3 regions of the uncultured Rossellomorea sp. genome follow, and region 1 is predicted to be linked to each of the others. Evidence: riboswitches for the same ligand, from Rfam matches in the RefSeq annotation. Region 1 holds a riboswitch; each other region holds the start of a gene.
What was found. Region 1 has a riboswitch for S-adenosylmethionine ahead of Q1B03_RS10685 (methionine biosynthesis PLP-dependent protein). Riboswitches for the same ligand answer to the same signal wherever they lie in the genome.
Positions count from the first base shown of each region.

Region 2: another riboswitch for S-adenosylmethionine. It lies ahead of Q1B03_RS15805 (sulfite exporter TauE/SafE family protein); the one in region 1 lies ahead of Q1B03_RS10685 (methionine biosynthesis PLP-dependent protein).
Region 3: another riboswitch for S-adenosylmethionine. It lies ahead of metK (methionine adenosyltransferase); the one in region 1 lies ahead of Q1B03_RS10685 (methionine biosynthesis PLP-dependent protein).

Region 1 covers NZ_CANKZT010000002.1:756,903-764,288, reverse strand. Annotated here, with positions in the region: gene metH (methionine synthase) at 1-2,131, opposite strand, end outside; gene Q1B03_RS10695 (bifunctional homocysteine S-methyltransferase/methylenetetrahydrofolate reductase) at 2,112-3,962, opposite strand; gene metC (cystathionine beta-lyase) at 3,978-5,162, opposite strand; gene Q1B03_RS10685 (methionine biosynthesis PLP-dependent protein) at 5,155-6,276, opposite strand; SAM riboswitch class I at 6,372-6,481, opposite strand; gene Q1B03_RS10680 (tryptophan--tRNA ligase) at 6,702-7,386, opposite strand, start outside.
Region 2 covers NZ_CANKZT010000004.1:265,275-272,660, forward strand. Annotated here, with positions in the region: gene Q1B03_RS15790 (ABC transporter permease) at 1-691, opposite strand, end outside; gene Q1B03_RS15795 (ABC transporter ATP-binding protein) at 871-2,610, shown strand; gene Q1B03_RS15800 (hypothetical protein) at 2,667-2,852, opposite strand; SAM riboswitch class I at 3,092-3,195, shown strand; gene Q1B03_RS15805 (sulfite exporter TauE/SafE family protein) at 3,370-4,287, shown strand; gene Q1B03_RS15810 (cation:dicarboxylate symporter family transporter) at 4,573-4,689, shown strand; gene Q1B03_RS15815 (dicarboxylate/amino acid:cation symporter) at 4,737-5,093, shown strand; gene Q1B03_RS15820 (S9 family peptidase) at 5,136-5,927, shown strand; gene qoxA (cytochrome aa3 quinol oxidase subunit II) at 6,217-7,242, shown strand; gene qoxB (cytochrome aa3 quinol oxidase subunit I) at 7,260-7,386, shown strand, end outside.
Region 3 covers NZ_CANKZT010000001.1:1,287,162-1,294,547, reverse strand. Annotated here, with positions in the region: gene metE (5-methyltetrahydropteroyltriglutamate--homocysteine S-methyltransferase) at 1-488, shown strand, start outside; gene Q1B03_RS06670 (biotin transporter BioY) at 907-1,446, shown strand; gene Q1B03_RS06665 (GNAT family N-acetyltransferase) at 1,490-2,278, opposite strand; gene Q1B03_RS06660 (lmo0937 family membrane protein) at 2,511-2,660, shown strand; gene pckA (phosphoenolpyruvate carboxykinase (ATP)) at 2,714-4,303, opposite strand; SAM riboswitch class I at 4,633-4,776, shown strand; gene metK (methionine adenosyltransferase) at 4,988-6,190, shown strand; gene Q1B03_RS06645 (gamma carbonic anhydrase family protein) at 6,428-6,943, opposite strand; gene Q1B03_RS06640 (alpha/beta fold hydrolase) at 7,029-7,386, shown strand, end outside.

The DNA.
Region 1 (7,386 bases):
AAGATGAACTTTCCGTTTGTTCCATATGTGGTTCCAAATGAGCAACGGATGCTTTCATGACTTCGGCACTCTGTAATACCTCCGCTACAATCAGCTGGTTATCATTAAATAATCTTCCGACTTCACTCATTCCGGCCATAAGGGGGCCATTGATGATATCCAGGGGAGCATCATATTTCTCCAAGGCGATATTTAAATCGGCAATCAGTCCCTCCTTCGTCCCTTCCACCACATAATGAGCCAGTCTCTCCTCTAGATTCATAGTATTGACGGGTACCTTTACTTCTTTCTTTTTCCCTCTATAAAATGCTGTAAATTCAGCCAGGGTTTCATCCGTCGTTTCAAATAAGAGTTTCTCCGCCATTCGAACTTCTTCTTCAGGAATAGAGGCAAAGCGCTCTAGTTTTTCCGTATTGACTATGGCATAATCAAGGCCCGCTTTTGTACAGTGATAAAGATACACAGCATTGAGGACTTCTCTTCCGACAGGAGGCAGTCCAAAAGAAACATTACTAACCCCTAAGATATGAGGGCATTCAGGTAAGGCTTCCTTAATCCGTCTTATCCCTTCAACGGTGGCATTGGCTGAACCGATATATTGCTGATCCCCTGTTCCCACAGGGAATACGAGAGGGTCAAAGATGATGTCTTCTGAGGCAACCCCATATTTCTCTGTTAACAGTTTATGTGAACGAAGGGCAATGTCTACCTTACGTGCGACTGATACACCCATTCCTTTTTCATCAATCGTCCCTACTACAACCGCCGCTCCGTATTCCTTCATCAGCTTTGTAATCTTCTCAAACCGCTCCTCTCCGTCTTCAAGATTAATCGAGTTAATGATTACTTTCCCTTGAGAATATTTTAAAGCGGTCTCTAGCACTTTCTCATCCGTTGAATCAATGACAAGTGGAACTTTTACTTTTTTCACAACCTCCTGGATAAATACATTCATATCATCTACTTCTTCACGATCGGGATCTGCAAGGCAGATATCGATCACCTGAGCTCCATTTTTCACTTGTGCTCTCGCAATCTCTGACGCTTCTTCTATCTTATTTTCTGCAATCAATCGTTTAAATTTACGTGAACCGATGACATTCGTCCGCTCTCCGACCAGAATCGGTCTTCTGTCTGCATCCTCATAGACGAACGCTTCAATTCCCGACACCGCATGAGGGTGAGACTCATTGGGTTTACGAGGAGGTAATCCCTTTACCACATTTGAAAGGGCACGAATATGCTCCGGTGTCGTTCCACAGCACCCTCCAACAAGATTCACCCAGCCTTTCTCAGCAAAACCTTTCATCTTTATACTGAGTGAATCAGCCGTCTCATTGTAATTTCCTTCTTCATCAGGAAGTCCTGCATTCGGATAACAGCTTACATAGGTAGTGGCTAAGCTTGATAAGGAACGGATATGGTCACGCATAAATTCAGGTCCTGTTGCGCAGTTTAGACCAACTACCAAAGGGTTTAAATGTTCAAGGGATAAATAAAATGCTTCGATGTTCTGGCCGGCGAGTGTAGTGCCCATAGGCTCAATGGTTCCGGATAACAAAATGGGGATCACTTTCCCTCTTGATTCAAAAGCAGTTCGAATTCCGAGGTTTGCTGCTTTTACATTTAACGCATCCTGACTCGTTTCAAGTAACAGGACATCGACTCCTCCATCGAGAAGACCTTCTGCTTGAACCCGGTAGTTGTCTACTAAGTCATCGAAGCTTACCCCTCCTGTAACAGATAAGGTTTTGGTAGTGGGACCGAGAGATCCTGCAACAAACCTGGGCCACTCGGAAGTTGAGACATCTTCTACTGCTTTTTTGGCGATTTCAGCTGCTACTTTATTGATTTCGTATGCTTTAGATCCTATATCATATTCGTCCAACACAATGGGGGTTGCCCCAAACGTATTCGTTTCAATCACATCAGCCCCTGCTTTCAAATATTCCAGGTGAATCTGATAGATGACCTCCGGCGCTGTTAAAACCAGATTTTCATTACATCCTTCAAGCTCTTCTCCACCAAAATCCTCTGGGGATAAATTCGCTTGTTGAAGCATCGTTCCCATTGCTCCATCGAGTACGAGTATTTTTTTCCTAAGCTGTTCTTCAAACAAAGTGATGGCCATAGGGAACCTCTCTTTCTGTGCTGGTTTTCTCTTGTATATGATGAATCAGTTCAATGCTCATATCGTACCTGACAAAAGGCGTGATAAGATAAATCCCATTAAAAAGATCTATTGCTGTATCAAGTAAGTCTTTTGCAATATCCATTCCAACTGCTCTTGCAACTACAGGATCACTTCCCGCTTCCTTCATTCTTTTTCTTGTTTCTTCTGGAACATTGATTCCCGGTACTTCATGATGGAGAAACTCAGCATTTCTCGAACTGATTAATGGCATGATTCCGATAAAGATCGGAACATCTAAATGCTTCGTAGCTTCATGTACTTGAATCAGCTGTTCTTTCCCAAAGATCGGTTGAGAAATGAAATAGTCAGCTCCGGCTTTCTTTTTCTTTTCAAGCCTTTTTACAGAAGCGTCTAAATGACGGAAATTTGGATTAAAGGCCGCTCCTACTGAAAATTGAGTACGTTCCCGGAGTGACTTACCGGAAAAGGATATCCCCTCATTGTTTTGTTTGATGAGTTCAATAAGTTCAAGGGAAGATAAATCATAAACGGATGCTGCCCCAGGAAAGTCACCAATCTTCGCCGGGTCACCCGTAATCGCTAAAATATTGTGAATGCCCAACGTGTGCAATCCCATAAGATGGGATTGAAGTCCTATCAGGTTACGGTCCCTGCAAGTGATGTGAACTAAAGGTGTAAGATCAAATTTGGACCTGACCAGACTCCCAATGGCGTCATTACTAATACGAGGAGATGCTAACGGATTATCAGCAAGCGTGAGTGCGTCAATTCCAGCTTTCTTTAATGCCTCAGCCCCTTGGAAGAACAGCTTCGTGTCGAGATGTTTAGGTGGATCGAGTTCAACAATGAGTGTTTTCTTTTCTCTTACATGCTCATGCAGCAAGTTTCCCCTGATTGAAGGTGATGATAACTGAACAACCTTTTTTGCTTTCACCACTTTCTCTTTAACAGGCTCACGGCTTTTTAATCTGCTTGCTACAGAACGAATGTGATCAGGTGTGGTTCCACAGCAGCCTCCAATGATTCTTGCACCTTGCAGTCGCAACTCATTGCTTATATCCCCAAAGTAATCAGGCTCAGCAGAGTAATAGAATCGACCTTCTTCATAGTTTGGCAGACTGGCGTTTGGATAGACGGAAAGAAATGCCCTTTTAGGTAATGGAACTTCCTCTAATGAGTTCACCATATGAAATGGCCCCATGCGGCAATTGATACCGACAACATCGGCCCCTAATAATTCTAATTGCTGAAGTGCGTCTTTTATCTCCATTCCATTTTGAAGAACTCCTGTTTCATGTAGAGAAACTTGAGCAATGACAGGAATGTCCGTTTCACGTTTGACAATGTTTAAAACCGTGGTTAATTCCTCGAAATCATAATAGGTCTCAAGCAGGATGCCATCTACACCTTCTAATAATAAACAGTAAAGCTGTTCCCGAAAGCTTCTTTTGATTTCTTCCAGCGACACATTTTGTTTAATGCCCCTGATTCCCCCGATGGTCCCCAGAATATAGGTGTTAACACCAGCGGCTTTTCTTGCTAGACGCACTGCAGCTGTATTTATTTCCTTAACCGAATCCTCCATTCCGTATCTGGAAAGCTTTTGATAATTGGCTCCATACGTATTGGTCTGAATGATATCTGCTCCTGCATCAATATACTCCTTATGGACTTTCAACACTTCATTTGGGTGGGAAAGATTCAATTCTTCAAAGCATCTGTCCACTCCATATGAATACAACAACGTTCCAATGGCCCCATCTGCAATCAAGATTCTCTCTTTCAGTGCTTCTAGCAACGGCTTCATGACATTCCCTCCTTTTTATAAATTTATAACGTTGTTTCGGTTGGTCTTTTGTATACTATCTAAACCTTTTTGAAGATCGTTAATCAATTCATCCACGTTTTCAAGTCCTACTGATAATCGTAATAAACCATCAGTAATCCCTCTCCTTTCCCGTTCAGCTTTCGGCATAGAAGCATGTGACATCCTTGATGGATAGGATAGAATTGATTCAACAGCTCCTAAACTTACGGCGAATACGGGAATGTTTACATTTTGTATGAGTTGCTTCACTTCCTCTGCACCCTTTAACCGGAAGGAAAGAACCGCTCCAGGACCCTCTGCTTGTCGGACTTGAATTTCACGACCGGGATGATAGCTCAAGCCTGGATAATACACTTCTTCTACTTCCTTTCTCTTTTCTAAGAAGCTCGCAATCTTATAAGCCGATTCTGATGATTCCTTCAATCGTACATGCAGTGTTTTCAGCCCTCTTAAGAGCAGCCAGCAATCCTGGACACCGAGGACCGCACCGAAAGAATTCTGCAAGAAAGCAAGCTTCCTGGCAATCTCTTCATTTCCCGTTACCGCGAGCCCCGCCAAGACGTCACTATGTCCGGCAAGAAACTTAGTGGCACTGTGAAGAACAACATCAACACCTAAGCTGATCGGTCTTTGCAGCAGGGGAGTCATGAAGGTATTATCCAGAAACGTTAAACATCCATTCGCCTTGGCAAGCTTCACGACTCCTTCAATATCGGTGATGTTCAGAAGCGGATTGGAAGGTGTCTCCATATAAATCACTTTCGTATTGTGTTTAATTGAACAAGCCACTTCATGAAGATCCTTCATGTTCACAAATGAATATTCAATCCCAAATTTAGTGAGGACCTCTGTAATCATTCTGTATGTCCCACCGTACACTTCTTCTGATACTAGAACGTGGTCGCCACTCGATAATAATAAAAAGCTTGTGGAGATTGCCGCCATCCCTGATGAAAAGGCAAAGCCTCTTACTCCACCTTCCAATTCAGCTATCGTTTCTTCAACAGTTTCCCTCGTCGGATTTCCCGAACGGCTGTAGTCATATGTTCCATATTGATCAAAATCCTGTTGGTGAAAGGTTGTAGCATGATGTAACGGTGTAGAGACCGCTCCTGTTTCTTTATCAAATCCGTGAGAATGAATGAGTGACGTCTGAAGTGAAAATGGTTTTTTACTCATACGTAAGCACCTCTTTTTCCAATTGTTGAAATACATTCTCCAGGTCTTCAATCAGGTCATCAATAAATTCAATTCCTACAGAGAACCGCAGGAGCCTGTTGCAGATACCCAACCTATTTCTTTCTTCTTCGGGAATGTCTGCATGTGTTTGGGTTGCGGGGTAGGTGATAAAGCTTTCAACCCCTCCTAAACTTTCAGCAAACGTAATAACTTTTAAGTGTTTGAGAAAGGGATCCACCCATTCTTCCTTTGCGATTCGAAAGGAAAGCATGCCGCCTTTTCCCGGATATAAAACGTCCGTTACACATTCGTGCCCTTCAAGATATTTTGCTAGTTTTCTTGCGTTTTTTTCATGTTGAGCCATTCGGAGACTAAGGGTTTTCATCCCTCTTAATAAAAGCCAACAATCAAATGGTGAGAGAACCGCGCCGATGGAATTTTGAATGGTGCAGATTTTTTCCGCCAGCTCCTCTGTGTTTACAACCACAACACCTGCCAGCACGTCATTATGGCCCCCTAAGTATTTCGTGGCGCTGTGAATAACTATGTCTGCTCCTTCAGTGAGTGGCTTTTGAAGAACAGGTGTGTAGAAGGTATTATCGACAATTAAAAGCAACCCGTTACACTTTGCGATTCCAGCAACCTCAGAAATGCTTGCTTCATTCATTAATGGATTGGTTGGCGTTTCAAGAAAGATGGCCTTTGTTCTCTTAGAAATTTGTTCTTCTATGGAGCCGGCATCACTTGTATCGACGAAATGAAATTTGATACTATATTGTGCTTCATACTGTACGAATAAACGGTAGCTCCCGCCGTATAGGTCTTTCGAAACAATCAATTCATCCCCGCTGGAAAATAAGCTAAGGATTGCCTGAATCGCTGCCATCCCCGAGCTGAAGGCAAACCCTCTGTGCCCTTCTTCCAATTGAGTGAGGGTGTCTTCTAAGGTTGCGCGGGTTGGATTTCCTGTTCTTGTGTAATCATAGCCTGTCGATTGCCCAATCCCCTTATGTTCATAAGCAGTCGATAAATGAATGGGTAGGCTCACAGCACCCGTTGCAGGATCTTTCCGGTTTCCCGCCTGGACAAGCAAAGTATCAATATGTTTTTTCAATATTCTTCTCTCCTTTTCTTTCCCTGTAAACGAAAAGGGAAAAAACAAAAAAACCTTCTTAATGAAAATAAGAAGGTTTTGTACGTTCGTTCTCCCTCTTATCGTCCAAGTTGACATCAACTTGCTGGAATTAGCACCATACCTAAAACTGTGGCTGGTTGCTGAGGTGTCTTCGGGCCAGTCCCTCTACCTCTCTTGATAAGAAACTATATGATTTTGTGAAAAATAACTTTCCCATAACTTATAACAAAGAAGAACAAATGTCAATGAGAATTATGAATTATCCGAAAATGAAGCATACATAGTGACGCAACTTTTTGAGCCGTTTTTCGTCTGCTTCTATATTCTTGCAGAGGTCCGCACATTCCCTCCAATCAACTCCAGATGAATGGCTGAATTCAAAAAAATAGAGCGATTCATTTTATTTAATGAAAGATACCCATTTTCCTTTTAATTTCTTTCATAAATGGAATCGTCTTTTCTCTTGCTTTATCGGCTCCTTCTTTTAAAATGGCATCCAGCCTCTTGGGGTTGGCTATTAGTTCTTCATATTTGGATCGAGGTTCCTCGATAAATGAATTCATGACTTGGAATAGCTCTTTTTTCGCTTCTCCCCACCCTATTCCGCCTTGAAATCTCCTTCTCATTTCTTCAACTTGATCGGATGTTGCAAATTCCTTATAAAGCGAAAATATGACGGACGATTCAGGATCCTTAGGCTCCTCAGGGGGTGAAGAATCTGTTTTGATTTTATTGATTAGTTTTTGAAGCTTTTTTGATTCTTCAAATAATGGGATGGTATTGTTATAGCTTTTACTCATTTTTCGTCCATCAAGTCCCGGTAGAACAGATGTTTCTTCCTGTATCACATAATCGGGAAGAACAAATGTTTCGCCATATTGCTTATTAAAGTTTTCTGCAATGTCCCTTGCAATTTCGACATGCTGAATTTGATCTTTACCGACAGGAACCAGTTCCGTTTGGAATAGAAGGATATCCGCCGCCATCAATATCGGGTAGGTGAATAAGCCCATGTTGACCCCTGCATCTACTTCTCTGCCCCTTTTTTGATTATCTTCAACTACTGATTTATATGCATGGGCCCGGTTC
Region 2 (7,386 bases), on a different contig from region 1:
TCCCTTTAATCGTATTCCATAACTGGACGAGGTAAGGTTGATCCAAACCGTATATGTGGTTGAATGCCGCGATTTGATCTTTTGTAGCGGTTTCACCGAGAATATTTGCCGCCGGGTTAAAAGGTGAAATATAAAGGATCGTAAAGACGAGAAATGCGACCCCTATGATCACAAACATGCTCATGACAAGGCGCTCGAATATGTATTTGATGTAATGATTGCTATACAAGAATAGCAATAGATACATAGGTGAGCCTGGTAAAAAGGAAAGGATCAGAAAATAAGGACTGGAAATAAGAGATTGAAAGGTTTCATCGTATGTTACTTTCTGTAAACCTTGTAGAGCGAGCTGTTTTTCCGTTCTTTCAACGGCAGTCTGTTCAAGATAAACTTCGGCTAAGCGTTCGGCCTTTTTTTGAATCCTAGGAAGAGGCGTATGTTGATTGAAGAATTCTTTCTTTTGAAGAAGCTCTTCGACAAATGAACGTTGCCGTTTATCTTTTAGACCCTCTTCATAGAGTTCTGCTTTTGTTTGATTTAATTGCGTTAAGAATGGATCTTTCCTTTTTCTATAGAGGTAAAAGAAAAAGACGACCAGATTGACTGGTAAGCCCAAGATCAGAATAAGGTATCTGTAAATGGTCCGGCGCTGCATATTGATGTACGTTCGCTGGAGCATGTCAGATACCATTGTGGTAGCTGGGGAACCCGTGCTTGTGGCTTTAACCGTTTCCATTTGTTCATGCAAACCTCCTTTATAAAATTCAAATTGCATTATTCCGATCTGTTTAGTATATTTTAAATACACATTTATGAAAAATCAATGTAAATTTTAAAAAATTTTACATATTGTCGTGGAAGGTGGAAATGATGGAAGAAATTTTAAGAGTAACCAACTTACGAGTATCCTTTCAAACAATGGATGATGAATTTGAAGCCGTTCGAGGTATCAGCTTTGATGTGAAACAGGGGGAAACCCTTGGAATCGTTGGAGAGTCAGGCAGTGGGAAAAGTGTGACGGCCCGGTCCATCATGAGGCTTCTTCCCACACCGCCTTCTTATGTAAAACATGGTGAAATTCTCTTTATGGGTGAAAACATAGCCGACAAGTCAGAAAAAGAGATGCAGTGCATTCGCGGTAGGGATATCGGGATGATCTTTCAGGATCCAATGACCTCTTTGAACCCGACGATTCGAATTGGCAAACAAATTGCCGAAAGCTTGATGAAGCATCAGGGTTTGTCCAGCAGTGAAGCGAAAACCGAAGCCATTGGAATTTTGAAATTAGTGGGAATCCGCAATAGTGCAGAGCGTTATAATCAGTATCCCCACGAATTTTCCGGTGGTATGAGACAGAGAGTCATGATTGCCATCGCCCTCGCATGCCGGCCAACCTTGTTAATCGCCGATGAACCAACAACCGCCTTGGACGTTACGATACAAAAGCAGATCCTCAACGTTATGAAGCACATGCAGGAACGTTTCGGTACATCCATCATTTTGATCACCCATGATCTTGGTGTGGTGGCAGGAATGTGTGATCGGGTGATAGTGATGAAGGAAGGCGAGATTGTGGAATCCGGAACCACTGAAGAGATTTTTGAAATGCCCAAACATCCGTATACATTAAAGCTCCTGAATGCCTTGCCACGTCTCGACGAAGAAAAAAAGAAGAAGCCGACACCACTTCAAGCAAGGAGCGAAAGACCCTTGCTTGAAGTGAAGTCTCTTCAACAGCACTTTGATCTGGGGAAAGGAAATCGTCTTAAAGCAGTGGATGATATCTCTTTCTTTATTCTGGAAGGGGAGACTCTTGGTCTTGTAGGAGAATCAGGCTCTGGAAAATCCACAACGGGGAGAGCGATTCTTCGCCTTCATGAACCTACTGCAGGTGACGTCTATTATCAAGGAATGTCCGTGAACAGAATGAATAAAAGAGAAATGAAGGCGATGCGCCGCCATATGCAAATGATCTTTCAGGATCCATATGCTTCCCTTAATCCAAGATTCAAAGTACTTGATATTATTGGCCATGCGCTGGATATCCACGGTCTTTATAAGACTAAGAAGGAACGGAAAGATCGGGTAGAGGAACTATTGGAAATGGTAGGACTGAGTGCCTCCCATGCAAAGCGTTATCCACATGAATTCTCTGGGGGACAAAGGCAGAGGATCGGAATCGCCCGTGCATTAGCCGTAGAGCCGAAATTCATCGTATGCGATGAGCCGTTATCAGCTCTCGATGTTTCGATTCAATCGCAAATTGTAGACCTATTAGAGGATCTGCAGCAACGCCTCGGACTTACCTATTTATTTATTGCCCATGATCTCTCAATGGTCAAGCATATTAGTGACCGGGTTGCTGTAATGTACGCAGGAAAAATTGTAGAGCTGGCTGACAGCGAAGAGTTATACTCCAATCCTAAGCACCCGTACACCAAATCATTGCTTTCTGCCATCCCAATCCCCGATCCAAAGATCGAGAAGCAAAAAGAACGTGTCTTACTAGAGGAGCAAACGGATGAAGACAAATATCAGTTAGAGAATTCCGAGCTGGTAGAAGTCTCAAAAGGTCATTGGGTTGCCACTCCGGTGAAAGTAAGTGTATAAGGCTCATAAAGAAAGCTCAGCCAAGAGGATGGCTGAGCTTTCTTTTATGTGAGTCGTTATGATTGAAAGTGGATCGATTGAAGTCCACAATGTGGATGTTGGGTATGAATTTCTTTTTCGTAATACTCCAGAAGTTGTGAATGAGATAATCGGTGCAGGTCCTTTTTTATTTCTGGCAAGGCAGCTTCGAGAATATGAAGAATTACTTTTCTTTGATTGAGTTGGTTCAGATTGGAAATCATGATCTTCCTCCTTCAAAAAAATCAAGATGATTTAGAAAACAGAGCAAAAAAATAAACCATAGGCATTGTGGGGTGCCTTTGGTTTTCCAATGAGCATAGGGGATATGGAAGGGATTTAATTTATCTTAATTCAGATAAAGTTTACCTGTCAAGTAGGAATTATTTTGTCTGACACGCATATAATGCTTGAAAAGGTGTTGACATTGAAAGAATATTAAGATAAATTATGTTTTAACATATCCTTATGAAGAGCCGGGGGAAGAAACTGGTCTGATGATCCCGCAGCAACCTCTATGTATTGAAGGTGCTAAGTCCAGCAGGCAAATTGCCTGGAAGATAAGGAAGAGCTGAATGAATCAACCATTCCTCTCCTTATTGGGAGAGGTTTTTTAATGGAATAATGCTTGAGCTGATTGGAAAACCAAAGGCTCTAAACCTAATACAGGTTTAGTGCCTTTTTTTTAGGTTTAATTCCGAGTATTCCAATATAAATAATAGATCAGAAAGAGGGAACGAAATGAGAAAATTAATCATCTTTGCACTTGTAGGTTTCTTTGCACAGTTAGTGGATGGATCACTGGGTATGGCGTTTGGTTTAACATCATCTTCACTTTTATTAGCTTACGGAGTTGCCCCTGCTGTCGCTTCAGCCTCCATTCATATGTCTGAAATTGCGACAACGGCAGCTTCAGGAATATCACATTTTAAATTTGGGAATGTCAATAAACGAATGGCGGTGTTGTTATTAATCCCGGGTGCCATAAGTGCCTTTATTGGTGCAGCATTTCTCAGTAATATTCCAGGGGGATTGATCAAGCCATATATTTCTACTTTTCTATTGATTTTAGGTATATATATTTTCATTCGATTTCTATTTTTCTCACAATCAGGCTCAAGGAGACAAGAAGTTGGCAAAAAGACAATCCTGACCAAAAAGCGATTCCTCTTTCCTTTGGGTGCCGTTGCTGGATTCTTTGATGCAATCGGAGGCGGGGGATGGGGGCCGATCAATACACCGGTATTATTGGCAAACAAGAATGCAACACCAAGAGAAGTAGTCGGGACCGTTGATACAAGTGAGTTTGTCGTCACGATAGCTGCCACTTTAGGATTCGTCATCTTTCTCGGCTGGGAACAATTCAACTGGTTCTGGGTAAGTGCCTTTGTCATTGGTGGCGTACTTGCTGCTCCCCTTGCTGCATGGCTGGTTCGGATCCTGCAACCTTATTTGCTGGGAGTATTAGTAGGTGGATTCATTGTATTGACCAACTTAAACACATTATTAAAAGCTGGAGAAGTGAGTCCTGGATTATCAACAGCAGCATATGTATTGGTGGTTTTAGGCTGGATATCCGGAATCATCTATAGTCTGGTGAAGAATGGAAAAAAACAAGGTCTCCACCAAGACCATGACCAGGCTACTCTTTCTCATTAATATTTAATGGAGGGGCGGAGATGTCCAAACATTTGCGGGAATCTGTAAGGGGAAGAAGGCGGTTCTTAATCAATGAATTGATCAAACTCCACCAATCAGATATGGAGATCCGCAAACACATAGTTGTTGGATGTCTAGAGAGAAAAATTGTATCAACGAGAACAAGAAAGGACAACATGGACTGTCCGTTTTATTACCACTTTTAATAATCATTATCACTGTCGCCATTGCGTGCCTGTTTCACATTAGCCTGGTGTATTTCTCCGCAGTAAATGGGGAGGGAAAATGCACCCTTTGAATTTCATAAAGGGCATTGCTCCAGCCGGACTAATCGCATTTACCACTGTCAGCAGCTCAGCAACCCTTCCTGTCGCCATCCGGAATACAAGGGAGAAAACCTGAATGTTTCTAAAGAAGTAAGCAGCTTTGTCTTACCGCTGGGTTCTACCATTAATATGAATGGGGCTACGATTTATCAAGGTGTTGCCGTTTTCTTCATTGCCCAGTTTTATGGAGTGGATTTGTCTTTAGCTCAAATATTGAACGTTATTGGGGTAGCGATACTTGCCTCTATCGGGGCTGAAGGGGTACCGGGTGCAGGTCTGATTATGCTGACGATTGTACTGAGCTCAGTAAATCTCCCATTGGAGGGCATCGGATTAGTTGCAGCCGTCGACAGAATTCTTGATATGTTCAGAACATCTACAAATGTAATTGGGGATGCATCTGCAGCTGTAGTGATTGAAGAATCTGAAAAGAAAAAGCGTGCAGCAGAACAAAATACGAAGAGATATATTTCAGCTTGAAAAATCCGGGATTGAAACGCCCTTAGAACGAAGAGGTGAACCATGGAAAAGCATGTAACCATCCAATGGAGAGATTTGAATCTCTCGGCAGCTATCCATTATCCACCATCCTATTTAGAAGGTGGGAAGTCTACTTATCCCGTCATCATTATTTGCCATGGATTTATCGGTACAAAGATGGGGGTTAACCGCTTGTTTGTTAATGCCTCAAGAGAGCTTTCACAAAATGAATATGTAATCGTCAGATTTGATTATTCTGGTTGTGGTGAAAGTGAAGGATATTATGGAAGAAATAAAATAGAAGATTTGATCGATCAGACCGTTCACGTAATTGATTATGTTCAAACATTACCCTGTATTGATCGGAACAATGTCCTTCTCATCGGCCATAGCTTAGGTGGCGCGGTCGCTTTACTGACCGCGGTAAAAGACGAACGAGTGAGGAACCTGGTGCTATGGTCGGCAGTGGGGACTCCTTATCAAGATATCATGAATATTATTGGAATAGAGAATGCTACTGAAATGGATATAAATAAAGAAGTGGAATTTCAAGGATATCTGCTCAGAAAAGAATTCTTCCAATCTTTACAGCGCTATGAGCCAATTAAGTGCGCCATGCGTTTTAAAGGGAATGTATTGGTCGTCCATGGGGATGAAGATGAGGAAATAGATGTGAATCATTGTATTCATTATGATGCTTCATTTTCTAGAAGACGAGTGGGAAGTTGTGAAAAACGCATTATTAAAGGAGCGTGTCATACCTATTCGTCAAATATAGTCTTCAACGAGTTAATCAAGACGACAGGGGAGTGGGTTCAAAAAACACCAAAGTAAAACGCAGAATAATGCTTTGTGTGTAAATGCATCCATAAAAATATAAAAGTAAAAAATTCTCACAATAATCAATCTATAAACCGCTCTCAAAATTATTCTCAAATAATTTTGAGAGTTATTTTTTTGAGATGTGAGAAATTCTTTCCAACATTGTTACCGTTCTGTGAATAAACTTCGACGAAATTTCGAAAATCTGTTTAAAGTTAAGTGAAACAAGGGTACCTTTTAATAGAATTTGATAGTATAGGCTACAGTGATAAATCCGACATAAAGGAAGGTGATTTCCCCTATGTTCAATAAATTCAAGCCATACTTGATTGTCTTGATCAGTCTGGTTTCATTATTTTTCATCATTATATTCAGTTCGGGAAGTGAAATGATCATTCTCGATCCGAAAGGGCCGGTAGGGGCCGTTCAGAAAGATCTCATCATGCTGTCAATCTACTATATGCTTGGCATCATGGTTGTCGTTCTTTCCTTCTTTACTGTTATTCTCCTAAAATATCGCAGCAGTAAAAAGGATAGCGATTACAAGCCCGAAATGCACGGGAGTACGAAATTAGAAATAATATGGACGCTTATTCCAGTTTTGATTGTTATTGCCTTGTCTATCCCAAATACAAAGGCATTATATGAATTAAAGGAAGCTCCAAAAGCAACTGCTCATAAAGATCCGATTGTGATCCATGCGACTGCTGCTGATTGGAAATGGATCTTCAGTTATCCAGAGGAAGGTATTGAGACAGTTAATTATGTCAATGTACCGGAAGATCATCCCATTTTATTTAAGGTGACGGCTGCAGATTCCATGGCTTCTTTCTGGGTGCCTCAAATCGGCGGACAGATTTATGGTATGCCGGGAATGGTGAATGATTTATACTTACAGGCTGATGAGCCGGGAACGTATGATGGAAGAAATTCAAACTTCACTGGTGAAGGGATGACCCACCAAAAGTTTGATTTTGTTGCGTTAGAAGAAGAGAAGTATAGAGAGTGGGTAAAAGATGCTCAGGAAAATGAGCCGAAGCTGACGGAAGAAACGTATGAAAAGCTCATGCTTCCTGACACCGTAGACAAGATGACTTTCTCATCTACTCACTTATCCATCGTCGACCATGGGAAGAATTCTGAATATGCCATGGCGATCCGTGAGAAATATGGTGTAGAGGCATCTTCACATGGTGCGGATAAAGATGCTGAATCAAGTCATGGAAATCATGGTGATCATGGAGACATGGAGGATCATGATCACCATGAAGACCATGATAATGAAGAGCATAAAGGCCATGAAAATAACGAAGGACATGAACACTAAGAAAGGAGGACTTCTAGATGTTTGATTTTATAAAGGATAATTTAATCCTCAATGATCCGTTGATTCTTGGAGCCAATATTTCCATCGTTTTCACCGTAATCGGGATCGTCGCAACCCTAACATACTTTAAAAAATGGAAATGGC
Region 3 (7,386 bases), on a different contig from region 1:
ATGAGCCGGCACTTAGGGAAGGTCTGCCTTTAAAGAGTGAAAATTGGGAGGAATATCTAAAGGCTGCCGTTTATGCCTTCAGATTGGCCACTTCATCTGTACAGAAGCAAACCCAGGTCCACACACATATGTGCTATTCGGATTTTGAAGATATTATAGATGCCATCAGTGATCTGGATGCTGATGTCATCTCGATTGAAACATCAAGAAGTCATGGGGAGTTGATCCATGTTTTTGAAGATTATACGTATGACAAAGGGATTGGTCTCGGGGTATATGACATTCATAGTCCACGGGTGCCGAAACGTGAAGAATTAATCCGCAATATACATCGGGCTCTGGAAGTGCTGGATCCCCATTTATTCTGGGTCAACCCGGATTGTGGTTTGAAAACACGTGGGATCGATGAGACGGTCTTAGCTCTTAAAACCATGGTGGAAGCTGCGGAACAAGTGCGTGAAGAAGTGCTTCTTAAAAATGAAAGATAATAGACGGAGAACGAAGAGAAATATGATCGAGTGTAGCTGTACGCTCGTGTGATCCACCTTTACAAAACGCAGGGCGCAGGTGAAAGGAAGTGCGTCCTGCTCATAAGGAGAGAAAGAAAATGCCATACATAGCCATAGGAAGAATCATTCAAGTATTTAATGAACATCAGCCAAATCGCACTATCCTATATTTGGTGAGTGATAAGGGGATTGATGAGTTCCCAAAAGGGAGGGTTACATTAAAAACCGCTTTAGAATGGCAGGCTAAAGAAATGATATGTAATGTTTATGCTCCCAGTTAAAAAACGAGAGGGAAGAAAAATAAGCTTCCCAAAATCCTTTCAATTGTGTTAACTTAATGTTATACATAGTTTACATACACAAGGGGGATTTGAAAGTGAACGGAGAAAAACTAAGGATGATCATTCACTGTGCCATCTTTGCTGCGATTACGGGGATTTTCGCTCAAATCGAGATTCCACTGCCACTCGTACCAATCAGCGGACAAACATTGGCAGTAGGAATTACCGCGACGATTCTTGGAAGCCGATATGGAGCGTTTGCCATGGTTTGCTATGCAGCCCTGGGAGCAGTGGGTGTTCCTGTATTTGCGGGCTTCAGTGGAGGGGCACAGGTACTGGTCGGTCCTACGGGAGGCTATATTTTCGGCTTTATCGTAGCGGCTTTCTTTACAGGCTTCATTCTTGAAAAAACCAAATTCACCATTCCGATGGCGATGATTGCCAATACAGTCGGAATGATCATTACGTTGATCCTGGGTACCATTCAACTTAAATTTGTAGCCGATCTTAGCTGGAATCAGGCAATGGCAGCAGGTGTATATCCATTTATCGTAGTTGGACTTATCAAAGCATTCCTGGCCAGTTGGATTGGAATCACTGTAAGACAACGACTGGTTCAGGCGAGGTTAATCGGGAATCGGAAAGCAGCAGCATAATGAAAAAAGTTGACTCTTTGTTGGGAGTCAACTTTTTTTATGACTAAAATTTATACATAGACCAATATCCTATATCCTTGAATCCGATTCGCTTATAAATTTTCCCTGCTTCAGGATTATCATAGAATAAGCACAATTCTTTTCCTTCTTCTAATACGTCACGACAGAGCTTCGTCATGCATTCCGTAGCGTATCCTTTTTTCTTGTACTCCGGATGGGTACAAACTGCCACAATCATCGCTGACATACTGTTTTCGGCGGTTGTAGAGGCGGAAGAAACAAACTTTCCGTCTTCCTCTACGTAATAGCTTCTGGAAACACCGGCTTCCATGCTGTGTTTTCTTTTTTCTACAGAAAAATCACCACCACTAAATTCAGGGATGCTGTTCAATAGGTCCACAAGTTGAGGTAGATCATTGAGGGTAGCCTGTTTAACATGAGGCAGGGCATGTCGGTTCATTGATTCCGTGTTGTCACATTTCGCATAATACATATGTCTTATTGATTTAGTTTCTCTGGATAAAAAGGGTTCAACCTGCGTCACGATCCTTTTTAATCCGGAAACGATGCTGTAGTCTTCAGTCCCATTGATGATTCTGGCAAACCCTTCCGCATCAAATTCACCCATGGAAAAAGGGATGAAGTTTTCTCTGTACTTAAGGAGGATTCCCCTCAAATTCCCTTTCGCATCAAAGTCGCCCCAAATTTTCTGAAAATCCTGTTCATACCCAAAGGCTTCAATGTCCCCGATAATAAACAAATTTTCAGCCGGCTGCTGCTGAATGAGTTGCTGACAAATATCATGATCCTGTTCTGTAAGTTGTCTGATCATCTTGATTCCCCTCCGTGAATTTTAATCATTATCATACAAAATTAGAAATATTTAGTAAAGTATTATTTTTAGGAAAATTTAATGAGAGCAAGAATTTTATTGAGTAAATTCAGCGTGACTAACAGAAGTTACTAATGGTTGTATATTTTTATATGTGAAATACCATGTATGGTTTTAAATTTATGGAAATAGGGAATCTTAGCATCAATCACAGTTATTAGGAGGGAAACTCATGCTTTGGACCATTATTGGAATTCTTTTAGTCCTTTGGTTGCTCGGATGGATCTTTAAAATCGGAGGAGCCATCATCCATATCTTACTCGTTATTGCCATTGTAGTCTTTTTATTTAACAGAATCACCGGCCGTAAAAAAGGATTATAACCATAACAAAGGTCCGTCCCTCAAGAATGAGGGACGGACCTTTGTATAGTAGACTATTTAACGGATGGACCGCCTTTAAGTTCGATTTCAGATGGTACGTTTGAGAATTTCTTGAAGTTCTCGTTGAATTTGTGGGCTAGTTCTTTTGCTTTCACTTCATATGCTGCTTCATTGGACCATGTTCTTTTTGGTTGCAGCACTTCGTCAGGAACACCAGGAACGTGAACAGGGATGTTCAGACCGAAGATGTCGTCCGTTTCTGTTTCAACGTGAGTCAGTTCGCCTTCAAGAGCTGCTTGAACCATAGCACGAGTGTAAGATAACTTCATGCGGTTACCAACACCGTATTCTCCACCAGTCCACCCGGTGTTCACTAAGAATACCTGTGCATTGTGCTCATCGATTTTCTTCCCAAGCATCTCGGCATAACGAGTTGCAGGAAGTGGCAGGAATGGTGAGCCAAAGCATGTTGAGAACGTTGCTTGTGGTGAAGTGATCCCACGCTCCGTACCTGCAAGCTTCGATGTATATCCACTTAAGAAGTGGTACATTGCTTGTTCTTTCGTCAGTTTGCTGATTGGAGGTAATACCCCGAATGCATCTGCCGTTAAGAATACGATTGTATTTGGATGTCCTGCAACACTTGGTTCAACGATGTTTTCCATCGCTTGAAGAGGGTATGCAGCACGAGTGTTTTCAGTTAATGTGTTATCCTCATAATCCGGGATGCGGGAATTGTCATCAAGGACAACATTTTCAAGGACAGAACCGAAACGGATGGCATCGAAGATTTGTGGCTCTTTCTCACGTGTCAGACCGATACATTTAGCGTAGCAGCCGCCTTCGATATTGAAAACACCGTTTGGAGACCAACCGTGTTCATCATCGCCGATCAAACGGCGGTTAGGGTCTGCGGATAAAGTCGTTTTTCCAGTTCCGGATAAACCGAAGAACAATGCCACATCGCCTTCGCGTCCCACGTTTGAAGAGCAGTGCATGGAAAGGATATCGGATTCAGGAAGCACGTAGTTTATGACAGAGAAAATCGATTTTTTCATTTCACCTGCATACTCAGTACCACCAATCAGGACAATTCTTCTTTCGAATGATACAATGATAAATGTTTCAGAATGAGTTCCGTCAACTTCGGGATCCGCCTTGAAGTTCGGAGCAGAAACGATTGTGAATTCTGATTGGTGACCCTTTAGCTCTTCTTCTGTCGGGCGAATGAATAATTGATGAGCGAAAAGATTATGCCAAGCAAATTCGTTGATAACCTGAATCGGCAGTCTATGTTTTGGGTCTGCACCTGCGAACCCTTGGAATGAGAACACTTCTTCTTTTTCTTTTAAGTAATTGATCACTTTTGTATATAGTTTATCGAATGATTCTGAAGAGATGGGTTGATTGACAGAACCCCACTCAATCTTATCCTTCGTGGATGGTTCTTCAACAATAAATTTATCCTTAGGAGAGCGTCCTGTGTATTTACCAGTTTCTGCTCTGACTGCACCTGATGATGTTAAAACGCCTTCATTGCGTTGAAGGACTTTTTCAACTAGTTGGGAAACAGATAATTGTTCCTGAATATTTTGACCGTTAAGTAATTCTGTTAATTCATTAGACATGCTCACTGAATTCATTAGAACCCTTCCTTTATATAAATTTATTTAATGGCATCGCTTACTTCACAAAAATAGTATAACACAATCAAGCTATTAGTCTATACTATTTATTTAATTTTATAATGTGTCTTCATTTTGTCACATTTTTCGTCCAAATACAGCTTGTTTCTTCTTATATATATGAAGAAAAAATCTAAATGTTTAGCCTCATTACCCCATTAGGTTATTTTAATGAAGAAAAATAGGTTGAAGTCATAAAAAGAGGCTAAAAGATTGGTTAAACCTGTCACTCGAAAAAAAGTTGACACCTCTAGTCCTAAACGTTATCATTGTTCCTTGAACGGATACTCTTATCCTGAGCTGGTGGAGGGAGCAGACCCTATGAAACCCAGCAACCTGCTAAATAGTGAATGGATCTTATACTTTGAAACGATCCGATTAAGCGAAGGTGCTAAACTGAGGCAAGGTCTATGAACCTTGAACGATAAGAGAGAAAAGGCGCGGCTATGATCTGAAACCTTTCCTCTATTGCTTTAATCATGAGGAAGGGTTTTTTCTGTTTATAGAGGATCAAATGCACATAATTCATGATTTTTTTATAAAAAAACCATGTTTACTTCATACTACTTAGGGAATGAGTACCGTATCTGTTTAATGTTTTGTTAGATCAAAGTCTAACAAATAGCTTAAGGAGGAACCTTGATGTCAACTAAACGTCGTCTGTTTACATCTGAGTCCGTAACCGAAGGACATCCAGATAAAATTTGTGACCAAATTTCTGATTCAATTCTTGATGCAATTCTTACCAATGACCCTAATGCTCGTGTAGCATGTGAAACGTCTGTTACAACGGGTCTTGTACTTGTTGCAGGTGAAATTACAACTAGTACGTATGTCGATATTCCGAAAATCGTTCGCGAAACAATCCGTGAAATTGGCTACACTCGTGCGAAATACGGCTTTGACGCTGAAACATGTGCAGTATTGACATCCATCGATGAGCAATCTGCTGATATCGCTCAAGGGGTAGACCAGGCACTTGAAGCCCGTGAAGGACAAATGACGGATGAGGAGATCGATGCAATCGGAGCAGGTGACCAAGGGTTAATGTTTGGATTCGCTTGTAATGAAACGAAAGAGCTTATGCCTCTTCCCATTTCCCTTGCTCACAAAATTTCCCGTCGCTTAACGGAAGTTCGTAAAGAAGAAATTCTTCCTTACTTACGTCCTGATGGAAAAACGCAAGTAACAGTTGAATATGATGAAAACGACAAGCCGGTTCGAATCGACACGATCGTTATCTCTACTCAACATCACCCTGAAGTAACGCTTGAGCAAATCCAGCGTAACTTGAAGGAATATGTCATCGATCCGGTTGTACCGAAAGAACTGATCGATGAGCAAACAAAATATTTCATCAACCCGACAGGTCGTTTCGTTATCGGTGGACCACAAGGTGATGCAGGTTTAACAGGACGTAAAATCATCGTTGACACATACGGCGGATATGCTCGTCATGGTGGCGGTGCATTCTCTGGTAAGGATGCAACGAAAGTGGACCGTTCAGCGGCATATGCAGCACGTTTCGTAGCGAAGAACATTGTAGCAGCTGGTTTAGCTGAAAAATGTGAAGTTCAATTAGCGTATGCAATCGGTGTTGCTCAACCGGTATCTATTTCAATCGACACATTCGGAACGGGTAAAGTATCAGAAGACGTATTGATTGATGTTGTCCGCAACAACTTTGACCTTCGTCCTGCTGGCATCATCAAAATGCTGGACCTTCGTCGTCCGATCTACAAGCAAACAGCTGCTTACGGACACTTCGGCCGTAACGATATTGATCTTCCTTGGGAGCGTACAAACAAAGCTGAAGCATTAAAAGCAGAAGCGTTAGGCGAATAAGATAAGATCAAAGAGACCAACACTTTATGGGTGTTGGTCTCTTTTTGATGAGTGGCATTTCTAATTGATTCGGCGAAATTTATTAGTTTGTGTCACATGGCAGACATATCCCGATACTGGCAGATATATTTCTAAAACGGCAGATAAAACCTGTTCGAGGAAACAATCACACGTGTTACACCTGAAAATATTACATGAGTAATCTAATGAAGGATGGGGTATCCCAAGTATAAGAAGTTAAAATGGTTTGATGCTTTTATAATATTGTCCTTTTTCAGCGTATTCTCTGGAAATGCGCTTCATTTCGCTAATATCATGTTCGTTTAGCTCTCTCACTACTTTTGCTGGCCTGCCGAATGCCAGCGTATTAGGAGGAATGACTTTCCCTTGAGGAACAAGGCTTCCTGCTCCAATAAAAGCTCCTTCACCAATTTCAGCATTATCGAGAATAATGGATCCCATACCGATTAACGCTTTCTTTCGAATTTTGCAGCTATGTAGAATCACTCCATGGCCGACGGTTACTTCATCTTCAAGAATAAGAGGGTTATTTGGACTCTGATGGAGAATGGAATTATCCTGTATATTTACTTTATTACCGATTTTCGTTGGAGCGACATCCCCTCTGATGACGGTGTTAAACCAAATACTGGACTCTTCCCCGATCTCGACATCCCCGGAGATGGTCACATAATCGGCAATGTAAGCTGAGTGAGAGATGACTGGTTTTTTATCATGATACGGATAGAGCATTTTTTACTACCCCTTTCAATAATATTTACTATAATAAATGGTAGCAGAATTCAATCAATTAGAGAACTATAAAGGAGGGATTGCCATGTGGAAATGGGAAACAGATCAAGAAGCAAAGGCAGTCATCGTCATCATTCATGGAGCAATGGAACATCATGGCAGGTACGGTTGGCTCATTGAAATGTGGCGTGCAGCAGGCTATCATGTCATAATGGGGGATTTACCGGGGCAGGGTATGACCTCAAGAAGTAAAAGAGGACATATTGATTCCTTTGATGAATATATAGTGGAAGTGAAAGATTGGGTACAGGCAGCATATCAATTTGAATTACCAGTATTTATGATAGGTCATAGTATGGGGGGGCTTGTTGCGGTGCGTATGCTTCAGGAATCCCATGTGAACCTGGCAGGTGTGATCTTGTCCTCACCTTGTTTAGGCTTGG